Regions from separate parts of the Anaerostipes hadrus ATCC 29173 genome, predicted to be linked through region 4. Evidence: riboswitches for the same ligand, from Rfam matches in the RefSeq annotation. Region 4 holds a riboswitch; each other region holds the start of a gene.
What was found. A riboswitch is a leader RNA that binds a small molecule or an ion and turns the genes downstream of it on or off. The one in region 4 is predicted to bind FMN.

Region 1 (3,171 bases), 200 kb from region 4:
GAAACAATCAATACTCCTTCTACAACGGTTGTTGTAACATATACGGTAGATATTACAGGAAAAATTCAGGTGAATGTGCATTATAATGGTGTTAAAGGATTACCTGAATTCCCAGTCTTTGGTATGAGGTTTGTTATGCCAACGTTGGCAGATAAATATTTATATAAAGGATTATCAGGAGAAACTTATCCAGATAGAAAAGCAGGAGCAATAGAAGGAGTCTATGAAGTTTCTGATTTGAGCCTAACACCATATCTTGTTCCACAGGAATGTGGTATGAGAATGGATACAGAATGGGTAGATATTGTAAGACATACGAGTCTCGATAATAGCAGGACAGATTATTCATCTCAAACACTTCGTATTGAGAAAAAAGATGAGCCATTTGCTTTTTCATGCTTACCTTATACAGCATCTGAAATTGAAAATGCATTGCATCATGAAGAATTGCCACCAGCAAGAAGAACGATTCTTTGTATTTATGGAGCAGTTCGAGGTGTTGGAGGCATTGACAGTTGGGGCAGCAATGTAGAAGATGAATATTGTATCAGTGCAGAAGAAGATATAGATTATTCATTTACTATCTGTTAAGCAAAGTAGGGACACATATGAATGTTAAGATTACTAGAGATTGGATAAAAAGCTTTTTTGATTAGGACCAACGGTAGATTTAGTCGGTAAACTCATTAAATCACGAAGTGTTACCGAGAGAAGTGCAACATAGATTATAAAGAGCAGTTGCAAAAAAAATCAATATAATAAAGATAAAATTTGTTTAATATGCATATTTTGTCTTTTTATATATAAACAACTCAAATATTTTTATTATGCCTTGAACATTTTGTTCAGGGCATTTTTAATGAAGACGATAGATAATCGAAAAAAGATTAAAAGAAATTTTTAATCTGAATCATTAATATATCATAATTTTTTATTTGCAATAGTAATTTCTGGGGATAGTTTGCAAAACTAACTTCTGGCTTTGACTTAAATGGACTGGAATTTAGTTTTGCAATTCAACAAAGAATTTTAAAGAAAAAGAGTTAGAAGAATCTTTAGAGAAAGTTGGAATATCTGGGACATAAGGTTTGCGAATTAAGTGGTGGAGAACAACAAAGAATAGCAATTGCAAGAACGATGTTAAAACCATGAAAGATTATACTTGCAGATGAACCAACGGGAAATCTTGATACAAGCAATAAGGAAAAAATTACTCATTAAGACAAATATGCATTAATTAGTTAAAAACTTGACATTAAAATATAAACATATTATAATTACTATACAATTAAATAAAAAACTTCAGGGCAGGGTGTAATTCCCTACCGGTGGTAAAGCCCACGAGCCGTAAGGCATGATTCGGTGAAATTCCGAAGCCGACAGTATAGTCTGGATGAAAGAAGAAAAAAACATGAAAAAGTTTCTTTAACTATGATTAATTGCTCTGGGATATTTTTATTCCAGAGCAATTGATTTATATATAAACAATTCAAATATTTTTATTATGCCTTGAACGTTTTGTCCAGGGCATTTTTTAATGGAGGCGGTATAGGATAATCAATAAAAGAAATCATCAACAAAAACTTTAGAACAATGTTAGGAGGAAACAAGATGGTAACGTTTCATACAATTAAAGAAGCATTAGAAGATTTAAGAAGAGGGAAGATTATTTTGGTAACAGATGATGAGGATCGAGAAAACGAGGGAGATTTTATTTGTGCAGCACAATTTGCAACCACAGAAAATATTAATTTCATGGCAACACATGGAAAAGGACTGATCTGTATGCCAATGTCAGAGGAATATGTAGAAAAACTAAAACTGCCACAGATGGTAGAAAATAATACAGACAATCACGAAACAGCATTTACAGTATCCATTGATCATATTACAACAACGACAGGAATTTCAGCGGTAGAACGTTCGATTACAGCTCTTGCATGTGTTAAGGAAGATGCAAAACCAGAAGATTTCCGAAGACCAGGACATATGTTTCCATTAAAAGCAAAGAAAAATGGAGTATTAGAAAGAAACGGACATACCGAGGCAACGGTAGATTTATGTAGATTGGCAGGTTTAAAAGAATGTGGATTGTGTTGTGAGATTATGAGAGAAGATGGAACAATGATGAGAACGGAGGAATTATCAAAATTGGCACAACAGTATCAAATGAAATTTATAACAATAAAAAATTTGCAAGATTACCGAAAATGCAAGCAAATATAAAAGAAATGTTAAGATATAGGTTAAATAATTGTCATTGATATGTTGGAATGATACTACATGTATATAATTACAGCTACAGTCCATGGACACATCAGCTGAATATATTGTTCAACCTGAGAAACCACTTAGAAATAAGTGGTTTCAGACTGTAGACAAAGTCCCGGTATTTGCCGGGACTTTTACTATGAGCACTGTTTTTCTGGTATAATAAAATTATCAGAAAGGCGGTGTTTTTTATGATGACGAAAAATGCAGACAAGAAACGAGAACAGATGATGATGTTCTCAATGGATTCCATGGTTCCGCAGGATCATATGCTAAGATTGATTGATAAAGCAATCAACTGGAACTTTATTTACGATCTTGTAGAAGATAAATATTGTCAAAACAATGGTCGTCCAAGTATGGATCCTGTTATGCTCGTTAAAATTCCATTTATTCAATATCTTTATGGAATCAAAAGTATGCGTCAGACGATCCGAGAGATTGAAGTAAATGTTGCCTACCGTTGGTTTCTTGGTCTGGATATGCTGGATCCTGTACCGCATTTTTCAACGTTTGGAAAGAACTATTCCCGCCGATTTAAAGACACGGATCTTTTTGAACAGATATTTTCAAAGATTCTGGAAGAATGTATGAAGTATAAGTTGATCAATACGGACGAGATCTTTGTTGATGCAACTCATGTAAAAGCATGTGCCAACAGTAAAAAAATGCGAAAAAGAGTTGCTCATGAACAGGCACTCTGGTATGAAGATGAATTACAAAAAGAGATCAATGAAGACCGACAGGCACATGGGAAAAAACCTCTAAAAGATAAAAATAAGAAGAATCCGCCAACACCTCCCACATCTGGGAATGATCAACATAATGAGCTTGAACAGATACCAGACGATATAAAAACCAAAAAGAGCAGTATTACAGATCCAGAAAGCGGATGGTTTC
Region 2 (3,171 bases), 1.2 Mb from region 4:
TCTCCTTTGACCAGTGCTACATGATGTTCCCCACTTCTCTGGTCTACATACCCATGTGCCTCAAATGTTCCATATTTTGTTGGAAGCTGTGCGATTACTTCGCATACTACATCGCTCATCTTGTCTTTTTCCTCCTCGTTTTTTATTAAAATCCAGCATTTCTTAACATTTCCATTGTTAAGGTGCTGTTTGTATGTTTGTCGTTTGTTTCCTGCTGATCAAAATGCAGCAGTTTATCTATATATTTCCCAACCATGTCATTCTCCAGATTGATCTTATCTCCTGGTTTTTTATATCCAAAATTGGTATTTTTTATGGTATGTGGGATCATGGATACGGAAATGGTATCATCGCTTAACTTAGCGATCGTCAAGCTGATTCCATCGAGTGCGATCGATCCTTTTTCAATACAGTATTTCATGATATTTTCTGGGGCTTTGATCGTAAACCATACAGCATTATCATCTTGTTTTATACTAACAAGTTCCCCTGTATCGTCCACATGGCCTGCTACCATATGACCTCCGAACCTTCCATTGGCTGCCATCGCTCGCTCTAAGTTGACAACAGATCCCTTTTTTAAACTTCCAAGACTGCTTCGGTTGAATGTCTCATTCATCACGTCTGCCTGAAATGTATTGCCTCTAATGTGAGTCGCTGTCAGGCAGACACCATTAACTGCTACGCTGTCTCCCAATTTAAGATCTTCAAAAATAACATTTGCTTTGATCGTAAGGACTGCTGCTTTGCTTCCTCGCTTCAGGGATATGACTGTTCCTAATTCTTCTACGATTCCGGTAAACATGATCTCACCTTCCCTTCCAGTAATATGTCATTTCCAAGTGGTGTTGCCTTTAATTCATCAAATACCAAAGCTTCTTGGATCCTTTCGATTCCTTTGCCTTCTACAGGTGTTTTGGCCTTTTCTCCTCCAAATAATTTTGGAGCAATATAGGCATAAACTTTGTGAACACAGTCGTTTTTGATCAAGGATTCATTCAAGATTCCACCACCCTCAACTAAAACACTGTCAATTTCCATATTTCTTAACTGTTTTAAAACTTCTTTGACATTGACCTTTCCGTCTTGTTCTGACGTTTTTAAGATCTTGCATCCTTTTTGTTCTAATTTTGCAATTTTTTCTTGATCTTCACTTATGGTAGCAATGATCGTTGGAATTTCTCTGGCTGTTTTTACGATATTTGATCCTTCCGAAATCCTTAAGTTTGAATCACATATCACACGGATTGGATCATTTCCATGTTCAATTCTTGCATTTAACATGGGATCATCTGCTAAAACCGTACCGATCCCTGCCATGATTGCTGCATACTGGTGTCGTAATGTATGTGCATGTCTTCTGGCTTCTTCTCCTGTGATCCATTTGGATTCACCGGTTGCTGTTGCGATCTTTCCATCCAATGTCATTGCGTATTTTAACGCTGTATATGGAATATCATTTTGAATATAGTGAAAAAATATATCGTTTAACTGTCTGCACTCTTCTTCAAGGATTCCTGTTTCTGTTTCTATGCCATGATCATTCAGGATTTTGATCCCGCCTCCTGCCACTTTCGGATTAGGGTCTAAGTTCCCGACATATACTTTCTTAATCCCCGCTTCGATCAATGCTTCCGTACATGGTGGTGTTTTTCCATAATGGCAACATGGCTCCAATGTTACATAAATCTCAGCTCCCTCAGGATCTTCTATACAGTTTTTTAAGGCATTTCTCTCTGCATGTAATCCGCCGATCTTCTCATGATATCCTTCCCCAATAACCCTTTGATCTTTTACGATCACTGCTCCGACTAAAGGATTTGGATTGGTATATCCACAGCCTTTCTTGGCAAGTTCGATCGCACGCCGCATATATTCTTCTTTCAAATATTTTTCTCCCTTCCCTTCAGGTTCTTTGATTTTGGGAGGTTGGATTTTGATTGGTATTGAAATCGGAAATATAAAAAGGAGCTCCTGATCTTTGTTCTAATTCTTCAGGAACTCCTTTTTGATATCTTGATATTTCTTTTTGAAATAAAAAATCCTGGAATTATAAAAATCCCAGGACATGATGATCAATATCACTTCTTAAATCTTCTTCCATCCAGACTGTACTGTCGGCCTTGGAATCTCACCAAGTCATGCCATATAAGGCTCGCGGGCTATAACCGCCGGTAGGGACTTGCACCCTGCCCTGAAGACGTTATGTAATTTATTTATAGAATAGCACTCGCTAACTGTTGTGTCAAGTGAATTTTCTATCACTTCAGCATAGCGTTTTTTACATTCTCTTTCGCATAAATACTACAAGTAAAGCAAAAATCACGACTGCAGCTGCTCCGATCGCAATCCCTGTTGTGTGTTTTTTCTTTGTTTCTTTCTGCTCTTTTTTCTTTTTTTCTTCTTTTTGTTGTTTCTGTTCTTTTGTTTCTGTTGTCACTTTGGTCGTTGTTGTTTCTGTTGTTCCTTGTGTTGTTGATTCTTTTGCAGATGTTGTACTGTTGTTTGTCTGTTCTGTAGATGAATTTTCTTGTTTTGTTGTACTATTTTTAGATTGTTTATCTTTTTTTGTTTCTGTCTTCACAGTTGGATTTTTCTTTTCTTCTATGTCATTTTTCTGGTTCTTTCCCATATATGCATCTGCTTCTGGAACATCAATCTTTCCATCCATATAATCCTGATATGCCTGTTCTGCCCCTGCTCTTGTTGGTGGATAACCATGCGAAGACAGCCATGATTTCGCCTGCTGCTTTTCTTCATCTGTATATGCATAAGTCGCCACCGGACGGCTTGTGATCATTACTGCTCCCAGAATCAGCATTAAAACTAATAATAACCTTTTCATTTGATACTCCCTCTTTCATTTTGAAACTGTTTGATTAATCTTGTATATTATAGCATAATTTAGTAAGAGTTCTATAGATTATTCGTTTTTATACAATCCTGATTTGAAGTGGTAGTGTTGGTCATGTATGAGTCAGAAAAAAGATAAGAAGAACTATTTATAAGGATCCAAGGTGACACTCCGCATTTTTGAAAGCGTTTTTTACAAATCGCCGATCCGCGCCTGTTCCTTTGATAACTCCCTGGCTGCGAGCCAAAATGCCCGCAGCTACGGTCAGACAATCAACCACAGGGCGCTGCGAATTTGTAAAAAACGCATTCAAAAAG
Region 3 (3,171 bases), 730 kb from region 4:
AAAGTTTTTATCCACAATATGCGATCGTAGATCCAACACTTACATGGAGCATGCCAGCAGATCTTACGGCAAGTGCAGGAATTGATGTGTTATCTCATGCAGTAGAAGGATACTGGAGCCGCTTGCACCAACCAATTTGTGACGTATTGGCTGTCTATGCAGCAAAACTAGTTCTTACAAATATAAGAACGGTATACAAAGATCCAAACAATCAGGCAGCAAGAGAGAAAATGGCAGCAGCATCTCTGATCGCAGGACTTGCATTTGGTCAGCCAAAAACAACTGCTTCCCACGCATGTTCTTTTCCATTGACAAATTTATACCATATTCCACACGGAGAGGCTTGTGGTTTGACATTAGATTTCTTTATCCGATTAAATGGAACCAAAGATTTTAGGACAAGAGAATTGACCAGTCAATTAGGATTTTATGATTATGAACAATTTGCAGATGCCGTACAGAGATTAAAAAGAGATCTTCATTTAAGAACAAATTTAACCGATCTTCATATCAATGAAGAAAAGAAAGAAGAATTGATACGATTAAGTCATCATGCCAATTTAAAAAATAATCCAGTGGAAGTTACAGATGAAGATTTGAGAAGACTTTATGATGGTTTATGTGACTGAAATATTGACAGAAATATGAAAAATAGGTATAATCGAGTAAAAACAGATAAAACATACAGGATTAATAGGAAATAAGGTGGGCATATGGAACATAAAATAAAAAGATCACAAGAACAACACCAATGGAAAGAAAAAATTGAAGAGTTATTAAAAAATATGAAATATGGCAATATAACGATCATTGTTCAGGATGGAAAGATCATTCAGATTGATAAGACAGAGAAACATAGAATATAGCAAATCGAAAATCAGTCTCAGAAAAGGATTGGAAAGCGATCATCAGTGGATTATGATTCTCAAAAAGGAGATGTAATTATATGGAAAACATAATTATCCTGTGAATTAAAAAAGACGATTTAAAACTATCAAGGTGCAAGCAATATTTTATCATTCTAACTGTCTCAGTCCATTGATATGATCCAAAGTTTCGTAGAATTCTTTTTGATATGGACAGTAGCTGCATAGCTTAAATCTTGACAACAAAAATCAAAATTATTATAATTAATATATAAATAGAATAAATCTTCAGGGCAGGGTGAAAATCCCTACCGGTGGTAAAGCCCACGAGCCGTAAGGTATGATTCGGTGAAATTCCGAAGCCGACAGTATAGTCTGGATGAAAGAAGAGAACAAAATATGGAAAAATGGAAATGTTTTTACGACTATGGTCAATTGCTCTAGAATATTTTTGTTCCAGAGCAATTGATTTATATAAATAAATTCAGATATTTTTTACTCTGCCTTGATCAATCATTTAGATCAAGGCATTTTTAATGGGGTGATAAGATAAAACTAATAAACAAATATGATCAAGAAAAATTTTAGAATTATGGCAGGAGGATATAAAATGGTGACATTTCATACAATTGAAGGTGCATTAGAAGATTTAAAAAGAGGAAAGATTATTTTGGTAACGGATGATGAAAATCGAGAAAATGAAGGAGACTTTATTTGTGCAGCACAATTTGCTACAACAGAAAATATAAATTTCATGGCAACGCATGGAAAAGGATTAATCTGTATGCCAATGTCGGAGGAGTATGTAGAAAAATTAAAACTTCCGCAAATGGTGGAAAATAATACAGATAATCACGAAACAGCATTTACTGTATCAATCGATCATATTACAACAACGACAGGAATTTCAGCAGTAGAGCGTTCAATTACAGCTATTGCATGTGTGGATGAAAATGCAAAACCAGAAGATTTTCGAAGACCGGGACATATGTTTCCATTAAAAGCAAAGAAAAATGGAGTTTTAGAAAGAAATGGACATACGGAGGCAACGGTAGATTTATGTAGATTAGCAGGTTTAAAAGCGTGTGGATTGTGCTGTGAGATTATGAGAGAAGATGGCACAATGATGAGAACAGAAGAATTAGCAAAATTAGCAGAGCATTTTCAAATGAAATTTATAACAATCAAGGATTTGCAAGATTACAGAAAACGCAAAGAGATATAAAAGAAATAGTCAGTTGACGATTGATCTCTCAGAGGATTTTATGTTGGTGGAAAGCTGTAGTGAGATTGCGAATGTGATAGATATTGTGGAAAGTCAGATGAATTAGGATAAAATGGGACAAATTTTGTCATAAGCTAGAAATGTATAAAATCAAGAAAGAAGGATTCCACATTAGAAAATGTATAAGGATCCTTCTTTTTATTTGGAGATAACGAGATGGCAATATCAAAATTAATGTATATGAAAGAAACAGCAGGAAATCCAGCGAGACACTTAAAAAGAGCAATCGAATACGTTATGAATCCAGAAGAGGATATTAATCGACGATTGTTTGGTTTCTATTATGTATAAATTTAAAAAAATTGATATAAAAAATGTAGGATTTATAAGGCCTGCAAAGTGTTTTTAATTTATTCAACAATTTCAATTCCATCAATATTCGGAACACACATCATAGAATAGTTTGTATGATAAATGACAAATCCAGGTTTTGCCTTTGGTGGCTTTCTTAGTTCTTTTCTCTGAACATAATCAATCTCAACCTTCGGTGCCTGACGCCCCTTGGAATAATAAGCTGCAAGGCGGCCAGCTTCTTCAAAGGTAGCATCTGGAAGAGTCTCCGCTTGTTCCTTTCGTACAATAACATGGGACCCAGCCATATTCTTTGCATGGAACCACCAGTCCCCGCCATTTGCAAACTTAAAACTTAATTCATCATTCTGATAGTTATTTTTTCCAACATACATATGGAAACCATCAGAAGAGACAAAATGTAATGGTTTGGATTTTGCCTGTTTCTTTCCCTTTTTCTTTCCGTGGCTCTTAATATAACCATAATCAGAAAGTTCATCTTTGATCAGCTGCAGGTCTTTCTCATCTTCGGATAAAGAAAGAGCAGTAGAGATCGAATCGAGATGATCAAGATCAGCTTTTGTCTCCACGACAAGCTCAGAAAGAGCTTCATAAGTACGTTTTAGCTTATTATATTTTGCAAAAAACTTTTTGGAATTCTCCAAAGGAGTCTTTGTTGGATCAAGAGGGATCGTAATCTCTTCGTTTGTGTAATAATTCATGCAAGTT
Region 4 (3,171 bases):
ATAGCATACCTTATTTTTCAAATCGAGTCCAGTCTTTCTTCTTTGTGCAATTTTTTGTAAAAATGTGAAAAAACTATGGAATTTTTAACGAACTTTGCTATACTAAAGATATACATATAAACTAAAATTTTAGGAGAGAAAATTATGAACATTCATGTTGGAGACGAAATCGAATTAACAGAAGAAGTAGTTCCAGAAAACACTGCTGAGAAATGGGGAAGCGGAAGCCTTCCTGTTTATGCCACACCTGCCATGATCTCTTTGATCGAGCAGTCTGCAGTTAATCTACTAGCTGGAAAACTTGAAGAAGGACAGACTACTGTTGGAACAAATTTAAACATTGCGCATGTTTCCGCAACACCAGTTGGTGGAACGATCAAATGTCATTGTTCCTTAACAGAGATCGACCGCAAACGTCTGGTATTCCATATAGAAGTAACTGATAACAAAGGACGTGTTGGAATCGGTACTCACGAAAGATTCATCGTTGCCAGTGAACCTTTTATGGAAAAAGCAGCTAAAAAATTAGAAGATTAATTTTTAACTCTGTGTACGCAAAAGGTGCCGGAATTCTTATTCCGACACCTTTTTCTTATCTTCTTATCTGTTTGTTCCCTTTAAGATTGGAGAAATCTTCTTGTAGATAAAGAATGTGATCACAACACTGCACATTCCTTTGATAAATGTAAATGGCATATTAAACCAGATCAATGCATCCCATAATGTCTTTACATTCTTGTTGATCGCCTGATATGCTCCAAGAATTGCCTGCATTGGCATGAAGTTTGTGTATACTGGATATACAACAAAGTAGTTTGAAAATACACTGACTACTGACATCAGGACTGCTCCTGCTAATGCTCCGATCATTGCACTCTTCTGTGTTTTCTTTCTCTTATAAATAAGTCCTGCTGGTAATACAAAGCATACACCTAAGATAAAGTTAGATAGTTCTCCGACTCCACCTGTCTGTGTATGAAGAAGGTTGATCGCATTCTTGATAAAACATACTGCAATTCCAGATACCGGTCCCATCGCATATGCTGCCAGTAATGCTGGAAGTTCTGAAAAGTCAAACTTGATAAATGGTGGTATCAACATTGGAATTGGAAATTCCAAAAACATCAGCACAGTTGCTAATGCTCCTAACATACCTGTCACTGCGATCGTTCTGATATTGAACTTCGTTCTCTTCATTGTCATTGTGTCTCCTGCCATGATAATTCTCCCTTTCTGATTTAAAATCTTAGCTTTATAGGGTCTCCCTATAAATTAAAAAATCCTGTCCATTTATCTACATAAACGACAGGGCTTCTGACTTGATCACATATCTTCTATCTGCATAACATCTTAAGATATGTCATCCAACTACTTCTTTCATCCAGACTATACTGTTGGTTCAGGATTCTAACCTGATCGGCCAAACGCTCGCGGACTTGCCTCTCTTGGAGTATCACCGCCAGTCGAGAATTGATACTTTCGTATCTCACTCTGCCCTGAAGTTGGAGAATCAATCTTCTCTACTTCAATATTCAATTACCAGAAAATGAAAGTGTTTCCTGTTTATAAATTTTATTATAATAACTCCTGTCTATTTTGTAAAGTCCCATTTCACATTTCCTTATCTTTACACAAAGATTATTATTTGTTAAAATATACACAAGCAAATTTGCTTTATTGTATGAATTGTTAAGGAGAAAACAACTATGGGAATGCACAAAATCGCTAAAATGCCTTCTCCAGAGGAACTAAAAGAAGAGATGCCTCTGAGTGAAGAAGCAAAACAAATCAAAGCTGCAAGAGACAAAGAAATCCGTGATGTATTCACAGGCGCATCTGATAAATTCTTAGTTATCATCGGGCCATGTTCTGCAGATAATGAAACTGCTGTTATGGATTATCTCGGACGTTTGGCAAGAGTTCAGAAAGATCTTGCTGATAAGTTACTGATCATCCCTCGTATTTATACAAACAAACCTCGTACAACAGGTGACGGATACAAAGGTATGGTTCATCAGCCAGACCCTGAGAAAGCACCAGATATGGCTAGTGGACTTCGTTCTGTCCGCAAACTTCATATGGAAGCATTAGAAGAATTCCATATGCCTGCTGCAGACGAAATGCTTTATCCAGGAAACTGGCCATATATGGAAGATCTTTTATCTTATGTGGCCGTTGGAGCTCGTTCTGTAGAGAACCAGCAGCATCGTTTAACAGTTAGTGGATTTGATATTCCTGCCGGAATGAAGAACCCAACTGGTGGTGACTTAACTGTTATGATGAACTCTATCACAGCTGGACAGCACCAGCATGATTTCATTGCAAATGGATATGAAGTCAAGACAGATGGTAACCCTCTGACACATGCCATCTTACGTGGATCTGTCAACCGTCATGGAAACAATATTCCAAACTACCATTATGAAGATCTGACTCGTGTTGCTTATATGTACGAGAAATTCCAGTTAAAGAACCCTGCTGTTATCGTTGATGCAAACCACTCTAACTCTGGGAAACAATGGGATCAGCAGCCTCGTATCGTACAGGAAGTTCTTCACAGCAGAAGTTTCTTACCTGAGATCAAATCTCTTGTTAAGGGTATCATGATCGAAAGTTATATCGAAGATGGCAACCAGTCCATCGGTAACGGTGTATATGGACAGTCTATCACTGATCCTTGTCTTGGATGGGACAAATCTGCTGCTCTGCTTTACCGCATGGCAGATTATATATAGAAACGTATAAGATCCTAGATATATCACTTCCAAAGGTTCAGGATTCCTGACATGATCGACGGATTGATGAAACTTTCCAGGATGCATCCCAGTATTATAAATGTTATTTCAAACCAAATACTGAAACGAAATAAGAAGGAATGTCTCTGTTCATAGAGCATTTCTTCTTTTTTTTGGGCATAAAAGTTTCGCTTGATCAGCAGCAGCAAGGTGATCACATAACAGATAAAATGTGGAAATAAACTCATAAATACAAGAACCAGTCCTTTGATGCCCATTTGCACGATCTGCAAAGATAACATTGATCCAAAGAAAAATGCCATACAAAATGCAAAACTGTATAAAAAAATCCAAGGTTGCAAAAGATATGCCCCCAGATAAATAAATGCATATTGTTTTCCCCTTTTAAACAAAATATAAAAAAACAGACTGATAC

Region 1: it holds a riboswitch for FMN, as region 4 does, so the genes downstream of both, ribB (3,4-dihydroxy-2-butanone-4-phosphate synthase) here and QUE18_RS11090 (ECF transporter S component) in region 4, are expected to answer to the same signal.
Region 2: it holds a riboswitch for FMN, as region 4 does, so the genes downstream of both, ribD (bifunctional diaminohydroxyphosphoribosylaminopyrimidine deaminase/5-amino-6-(5-phosphoribosylamino)uracil reductase RibD) here and QUE18_RS11090 (ECF transporter S component) in region 4, are expected to answer to the same signal.
Region 3: it holds a riboswitch for FMN, as region 4 does, so the genes downstream of both, ribB (3,4-dihydroxy-2-butanone-4-phosphate synthase) here and QUE18_RS11090 (ECF transporter S component) in region 4, are expected to answer to the same signal.

What each region holds. Positions count from the first base shown of each region.
Region 1 is NZ_AP028031.1:2,123,425-2,126,595, reverse strand. It holds gene QUE18_RS10205 (beta-galactosidase small subunit) at 1-591, shown strand, start outside; FMN riboswitch at 1,295-1,409, shown strand; partial or broken gene ribB (3,4-dihydroxy-2-butanone-4-phosphate synthase) at 1,612-2,211, shown strand; gene QUE18_RS10190 (IS1182-like element ISClsp3 family transposase) at 2,463-3,171, shown strand, end outside.
Region 2 is NZ_AP028031.1:690,673-693,843, reverse strand. It holds partial or broken gene ribA (GTP cyclohydrolase II) at 1-125, opposite strand, end outside; gene ribE (riboflavin synthase) at 146-805, opposite strand; gene ribD (bifunctional diaminohydroxyphosphoribosylaminopyrimidine deaminase/5-amino-6-(5-phosphoribosylamino)uracil reductase RibD) at 787-1,872, opposite strand; FMN riboswitch at 2,089-2,206, opposite strand; gene QUE18_RS03260 (hypothetical protein) at 2,282-2,845, opposite strand.
Region 3 is NZ_AP028031.1:1,589,977-1,593,147, reverse strand. It holds gene QUE18_RS07790 (iron-containing alcohol dehydrogenase family protein) at 1-629, shown strand, start outside; gene QUE18_RS07785 (YezD family protein) at 714-866, shown strand; FMN riboswitch at 1,147-1,261, shown strand; partial or broken gene ribB (3,4-dihydroxy-2-butanone-4-phosphate synthase) at 1,477-2,085, shown strand; gene QUE18_RS07775 (hypothetical protein) at 2,308-2,442, shown strand; gene QUE18_RS07770 (Rqc2 family fibronectin-binding protein) at 2,502-3,171, opposite strand, start outside.
Region 4 is NZ_AP028031.1:2,321,607-2,324,777, forward strand. It holds gene QUE18_RS11085 (thioesterase family protein) at 145-537, shown strand; gene QUE18_RS11090 (ECF transporter S component) at 601-1,218, opposite strand; FMN riboswitch at 1,366-1,508, opposite strand; gene QUE18_RS11095 (3-deoxy-7-phosphoheptulonate synthase) at 1,707-2,735, shown strand; gene QUE18_RS11100 (hypothetical protein) at 2,759-3,171, opposite strand, start outside.